3 regions of the Acetanaerobacterium sp. MSJ-12 genome follow, and region 2 is predicted to be linked to each of the others. Evidence: riboswitches for the same ligand, from Rfam matches in the RefSeq annotation. Region 2 holds a riboswitch; each other region holds the start of a gene.
The links. A riboswitch is a leader RNA that binds a small molecule or an ion and turns the genes downstream of it on or off. The one in region 2 is predicted to bind cobalamin.

Region 1 (2,241 bases), on a different contig from region 2:
GCCAGGTGGTGGGCGGCCTCTTTCGCTCGGCGCGGGAGAACCTGCGCACCGCCCGCCCTCGGGGCGAGGGGCCGGAGCGGCGTCTGGAGTAGGGGACCCTCTTGCCCCGAGGCGGGGAGCGGGGGCGGCTGTGGCCCGGTCTCCTATCGCCGCCGGGAAGGGGGGCTTGCTTCCCGGCAGGGGGCGTCGGCCTTCTCTTTCAAGAGGGCCAGAGGAGCGGAGGCGGGTGTCCGTCTCCTTTTGTGGGAGGCGCGAAGGGGAGAGCGCACCCAAAGACCGGCGGGGCCCTTCGGCCCTTTGGGCCGCGGACAGCGGTCCCTCCTGTCATCTGACGGCCCGCCCGGCCCCTGCGCCCGTTCCCCCTTTTCTGCCGGGCGGGGGTCCACTCTGCGCCCCTGTGGGAGGGAAGCGGCTGCCCCCTGGTTGGGGCGGGGTGAAATGGGCCTTTCCCCCGACGCTCTGCCCAAACCCCGCCGAGGGCTTCTCCATGCGCCCTGGCGCTTGGGATGCCCTCTCAAAACGCGCTTGTTGTGGCACTTTATCGCCGCAATATCGGCGAAATGACGGTTGACTGGGTGCACAAGATGTAGTATGATTTGACCAATCTGTTTCAGAATCAAACTAGATATGGAAACGAAAGCACGCGGGTGCCCGGCCTGTCATCGGGCCGGGCGGCAACAGGGAAGACGGGTGAAAAGCCCGCGCGGTCCCGCCGCCGTAAGGAGAGAGCGCGCCCCAACTGCCACTGGCTCCCCGGGAGCTGGGAAGGCGGGGCGCGCGTGGAATCCGAGCCGGAATACCTGCCCGCTGTGCGCGCGCTGCCACGGTGTATGGCGTCAAGCGGGCTCTGGTGAGTGACCTTTGTCGCGCCCCTGCCCTTTGGCCGGCAGGGGCTTTTCAGCGCTCTGGGCGTCTCCAGCGGTTTTCTGAAACCACTTTGATGGGAGGACACAATACGATGATCGAGTCGATTCGCAAGCGCAGCGGGGACATTGTCCCCTTTGATTCGGAGAAGATCACCTGGGCCATCTTCAAGGCGGCCGCCGCCGTGGGGGGAGACGACTGGCAGCGGGCGGAGGAGCTCTCCCGCCAGGTGGTGGAGATGGCCACGTCCCGCACCGGCGTGCTGGACGTGGAGGAGGTGCAGGACATGGTGGAAAAGGTCCTCATCGAAAACCGCCACGCCCGCACCGCCAAGGCCTACATCCTCTACCGGGAGAAGCGCCAGGGCGCGCGGGAGGCCAACGCCCTCATCGGCGCCACCATCGACATGTTCTCCCAGTACCTGGACGACATGGACTGGAAGATCCAGGAGAACGCCAACACCCAAAAGTCCATCAACGGGATGAACAACTACATCCGCGAGGCATTTACCAAGCAGTACTGGCTCCACGAGATCTATCCCGAGGAGATCCGCCGCGCCCACACCTCGGGGGACCTGCACCTGCACGACCTGGGCTTTTTCGGCCCCTACTGCGCCGGGTGGGACCTGCGCCAGCTGCTGATGCAGGGCTTTGGCGGGGTGCCCGGCAAGGTGGAGAGCGGCCCGGCCAAGCACCTGCGCTCCTTTTTGGGGCAGATCGTCAACTCCACCTTCACCACCCAGGGCGAGTCGGCCGGCGCCCAGGCCTGGTCCTCCTTTGACACCTACTGCGCCCCCTTCATCCGCTACGACCACATGGACTACGCCTCGGTGAAACAGGCGCTGCAGGAGTTCATCTTCAACCTCAACGTCCCCACCCGGGTGGGCTTTCAGTGCCCCTTCTCCAACCTGACGTTCGACATCGTGGTCCCCTCCACCCTCAAGGACGAGTGCGTGGTCATCGGCGGCCAGCCCATGGATGCCTGCTACGGCGACTTTCAGGCCGAGATGGACCTGCTCAACACCGCCTTTTGCGACGTGATGATGGAGGGGGACCGCCACGGCCGGGTCTTCACCTTCCCCATCCCCACCATCAACGTCACCAAGGAGTTTGACTGGCAGAGCCCGGTGGTGGACAAGTTCATGGAGATCACCTGCAAGTACGGCATCCCCTACTTCTCCAACTACATCAACTCCGACCTCTCCCCCGAGGACGCCCTCTCCATGTGCTGCCGGCTGCGCCTTGACACCAGCGAGCTGCGCAAGCGGGGCGGCGGCCTCTTCGGCTCCAACCCCATGACCGGCTCCATCGGGGTGGTCACCCTCAACCTGCCCCGGCTGTGCTACCTGGCCCAGGACGAGGAGGACCTGATGCAGCG
Region 2 (2,241 bases):
CGGGGCGGCCAAGATGGGCCGCGGGCTCAGCTACCGCCTGCCCCACGACTACCCCGACCACTATGTGGCCCAGCAGTACCTGCCCGACAGCCTGCGCGGCCGGGTCTACTACCAGTACGGCCCCAACAAGACCGAGCAGGCCGCCAAGGCCTACTGGGACGGGATCAAGGCCCGCCACAAGGAGGGGGAGAAGTAGCCCCTTTCCAGCAAAAAAGCCGCCCCCGCCGCAACGCGCGGCGGGGGCGGCTTTTGGCTGCCGAAAAACGGGGTCATTCCTGGGGATCTTCGCCCTTTTGGCGGGCCTCTTCCTCGGCCTTGAGGCGGGCTTTCTCCTCGGCGTCCCGGCGGCGGGCCTCCTCCTTCTCGGCCTTGAGGGCGGCCACCGCAGCGTTGGCCTCTTCCGAACCGGCGATCATCACCTTGCCGTCGATGTAGACGATCTCACCCTCCTCGACCTGGCTGTACCCCTCGTAGTCAAAGTCGTCGGGTTCCTCCCGCTCCTCCTCGGGGAGGATGTCCAGGTCGTCGTAGGTGATGGCGGCCTGCCGGCGGCGGGCCTCCCGCTCCTGCTGGGCCCGCTCGGCCTTCTCCTCCTTGCGCTCCCGGTGGGTCTGGATGGAGTACCAGACCATGGCCACAAAGAAGAGCAGCAGCAGCACGCTGAAGGCCAGGAAGATCCACTGCCAACTGCCCCACTGGGCCAGCGGGGTGCGCACCAAAAAGAGGACGCAGGAGATCAAAATGAAGAGGATGGCTATTGCAACAAAAATTCCCATGGGGGAGATCGCTCCTTTTTCGTTTCAAGTCGGCGCCCCTTGTTCGCCGGGATCGATATTTTTTATCATACCATGAAACCGGCCGCAAAACAAGGAAGGCCGTCGATTTTGCGGGGAGGCCGCCCCCTGCCGAAAGGGGGAAAAATCGCTTGGTCAGGCATTGACAATTCCAAAAAATGCCTGTATCATAGGGGTGTCGGTACAGCCTTTTGGCTGTGGAGGCGGCGGGCAAAAGCCCTGCCGCCGGACGGGGAATGCGGTGCAAATCCGCAGCAGCTCACTCTACTGTGAGAGGGGACGAACCCCGCAACCACTGGCGCGCGTTCTGGGCGCGCGCTGGGAAGGGCGGGGGGAGGAGTGGCGGCCAACAGGCCGCCCGCAGCCTCAAGTCAGGATATCCGCCGGCGCATTGGAACCTATCTTTCGGTGAGGAAAAGACGGTACAATAGTGCGCGGGGGCATGTCCTGGCCCCCCAATCATGTTTGTACGCTCTTTGGGGCCCGCCGAGTTTCGGCGGGCCCTTTCCTTTTTCCCCCGAAGGGAACAAAAAAGGAGAGAGACAATGACAAAACGACTGACAAGCTTGGTCCTGGCGCTCTGCCTGGCGCTGGGCGCCCTGCTGACCCCGGCCTATGCCGCGGCCGGCGCCCCTCGGGGCGGCGCCGGGATTAGCACCACCCTGCGGGTCGAGGGGTACGGCTTTACGGCGGTTGAGCCGACGGCCGTCACCCTGCCCGACACCTACAAATCCCTGCCCGAATACGGCCTCACGGCCTGGGCGGACAAGGACCCCGGTTTTTACACCCCCCTGCACCTGCTGGCGCAGTACTGCGTGGACAACGGCCTGAACCCGGCGGACGTTATCGACGCCACTCCCGGCTTTTTGCAGGACTTTTTGGACACCAACGCCGACGCCCCGACCGATGTCTATTTCATGTACATGGTCAACGACGCCTATCCCGCAAAGGACGGCACCGGCTACCTCATCGACGGCTGCCCCCTGGCAAATGGCGACGAGGTCACCCTATACGACCTCTGGTACAGTGCATACGCCGGCAGCCTCTACACCTATTTTGCCGGTGATAGCCTGACGGCCAACACCGGCGAACCCGTCTCGGTCACCCTCATGGGCACCGCGGGGATGAATGCCGCCGCGGCGTCGCCGGTCAAGGGGGCCACCATCCTCGCCTCTAAAGACGGCGGGGCAGAGGCCGAGGTGGGCACCACCGACGAAAACGGCGTCGCCTCCCTCACCTTTGACGAGGCGGGCCTGTACACCCTCTCCGCTGTCCGCAAGAGCAGTTGGTACGACAGCAAGGGGAATCCGGCTATCGACATCAGCCGCCCCTATGCCGAGCTGACGGTCACCGAGGTGACCTACACCGACGCTGAGGCGGTGGCCAAGGCCAAAGGCGAGCTGGATCTGGGCGACCTCTCGGCGGTGAAGGGCGATTTGACCCTGCC
Region 3 (2,241 bases), on a different contig from region 2:
CCCGAGATGCCGGCCGTCCACTCCCGCAGGCTGGCCTGGTCCAGCTTGCCGTCGGCGAGCAGCTTGTAGCTGCGCACCGCCGCCCCCGCCGTGGGGTGGCCGGAGGAGAGGTAGACGCGGCCGTCCTTTTCATAGTAAAAGGGGGTGGAGCGGGCGTTGTAGCCGCTGGGCAGCGAAAAGGTGTCGGCCACCGCGCCGGTCTTGTAGTTGACCGACCAGACGGTGCTGGAGCCGGCGTAGTTGGCGTCGGTGAAGAGGGCATAGTCCCCGGCAAAGGCCACGCCGTTTGTGTTGAAGCCGGCGTCAGAGGGGGAGGCAACGGTCCAGTTTGCGGCCTTCACCTCGGTGGCGCTGGCGGGGTTTTCGTCGGCGGTGTCAAAACAGGCGTAGACCCCGCCGGTGCGGTAGGAGCCGGTGAACACCCGCCCGTCGTGGCAGGTGACCGGGCTCTGCACGGCCGAGCCCGGCAGCTCCTGGGTGACGTAGAGCTGCTCGAGGGTCTCGGCGTCAAAGGCGCGCAGGAAGTTTTTCTGCACCCCGGTGGCGTCGGCGTCCAGGTTGTTGATCTCGCAGGGGACGAAGATCTTGCCGTCCCCCGCGCCCAGGATCATGGTGTACTGGTTGTGGGCCGCGCCGAAGACCGGGGCGCTGGCCACCTCTTTGCCGCTGCCCAGCTCGTACTTGCGCAGGCGCTGAAAGCTGTAGCAGTAGACGTAGTCCCCCAGGATGACGGGGGTGCTCGACGAGTCGGTCCAGGTGCTGGAGTCGCCGGTCTGCTTCTCCCACTTGAGCTCGATTTCGGCGGCGGTGGTGGGGGCCTTGGCGTCGGAGACGCCCTTGAGCCCGTCGGCTCCCAAAAACTGGGGCCAGCCCAGTTCCGCCGACGGTTCTGCCGCCAGGGCGGGCAGGCTGCCGGAGGCGCAGAGGCAGAGCGCCAGCAACGCCGCTGCCGCCCGTTTTTTTACAGAGATGTTTCCCATTTTTTCTCTTCCTCTCGATGGTCGCGGGGGATGGGCGGCCGGGGAGGACGACAAAAAAAGACCGTCGTCCGACGGTCTCTCGTGCAAAAAGGGGCGAGCGCAGGGCAGCCCAGCCTGTTTTGGCACTTTTGTCCTCGGCCGGAACTACTCATACACCCTGTTGCGGCAGGTCTCCTGACTCGGATGTCTCCCTACTCTCCAACCCGCCTTCCCAGGTCCAAAAGACCCAGTGGCGGCAGCAAAGCTGCCGTTGGATTTCGCCATCCTCACAGTAGCGGCGACTGTCACGGATTTTCACCGTGTTCCCTTTTGCTCCGCCCCAGAAGGGGCGGACCACAACAAACCATTTTATTTTGATGAGACCACTATACCACGGCCCGGGCCCACAAGTCAATTGAAGGGGGGATTTTGCCGCAGATGTGCGCCCGGCCGCGGGAAGGCCGGTCCATTTTTCCCCGCTGGGCGGGCGGTCTTTGGCGGCGGCTGGATAACGGCGGGGCGGCTGTGAAAAATAAGGGGGAGGAAGGGAGGGGGAGAAACGAATGGACGCATTCACAGCGTATCTGGAGGGGCTTGAGACGGTGCAGCAGCGGGCAGTCCTCGGCGGGGTCCTGCGCTGGGTCGGGGAGGCGTTTCCCGATTTGACCCCCAAAATTGCCTGGAGCCAGCCGATGTTCACCGACCACGGCACCTTCATCATCGGCTTTAGCGCCGCCAAGGCCCACCTGGCGGTCGCCCCGGAGAGGGCCGGGATCCTCCGCTTCTCCGGCGCGATCGAACGGGCAGGGTACCGCCACAGCAAGGAGCTCATCCGCATCCCCTGGGGACAGGCGGTGGACTTTGCGCTGCTGGGGGAGATCATCCGCTTCAACCGGGAGGACAAGCGGGACTGCACCAGATTTTGGCGGGGGTGAACCGCCCTCTGCCCCTGCGCGCCGGTTTCCCCCACCGGGGTGGCGGGGGGAGGACGACCCGCACAGGGGCAGAGAAAAAAGCCCCGGCGCAGACGCGCCAGGGCTTTTTTGTTTGGAGCAGGCGATGGGAATCGAACCCACAACCTCAGCTTGGGAAGCTGATGTTTTACCACTAAACTACGCCTGCACCTGTAAGTGCTTTACTATTATAGTACGGCTTGGCCCCAAACGTCAAGCCCCGGGCGAGAAATTACAAAAAAATTCCCGATCCCCACCCCTTCGACAGGGCGGGGGACAGCTGTGGAAAAAAGGGCGTTGTACTTGGGTGAAAAAGGTGCTATTTTAGA

Region 1: another riboswitch for cobalamin. It lies ahead of KQI11_RS09725 (ribonucleoside triphosphate reductase); the one in region 2 lies ahead of KQI11_RS11700 (immunoglobulin-like domain-containing protein).
Region 3: another riboswitch for cobalamin. It lies ahead of KQI11_RS01270 (hypothetical protein); the one in region 2 lies ahead of KQI11_RS11700 (immunoglobulin-like domain-containing protein).

What each region holds. Positions count from the first base shown of each region.
Region 1 is NZ_JAHLPK010000008.1:32,696-34,936, forward strand. It holds gene KQI11_RS09720 (Mbeg1-like protein) at 1-92, shown strand, start outside; cobalamin riboswitch at 632-822, shown strand; gene KQI11_RS09725 (ribonucleoside triphosphate reductase) at 959-2,241, shown strand, end outside.
Region 2 is NZ_JAHLPK010000011.1:50,485-52,725, reverse strand. It holds gene KQI11_RS11710 (replication-associated recombination protein A) at 1-196, shown strand, start outside; gene KQI11_RS11705 (MFS transporter) at 270-776, opposite strand; cobalamin riboswitch at 957-1,196, shown strand; gene KQI11_RS11700 (immunoglobulin-like domain-containing protein) at 1,340-2,241, shown strand, end outside.
Region 3 is NZ_JAHLPK010000001.1:272,285-274,525, forward strand. It holds gene KQI11_RS01270 (hypothetical protein) at 1-980, opposite strand, end outside; cobalamin riboswitch at 1,128-1,333, opposite strand; gene KQI11_RS01275 (iron chaperone) at 1,523-1,894, shown strand; tRNA gene KQI11_RS01280 (tRNA-Gly) at 2,008-2,081, opposite strand.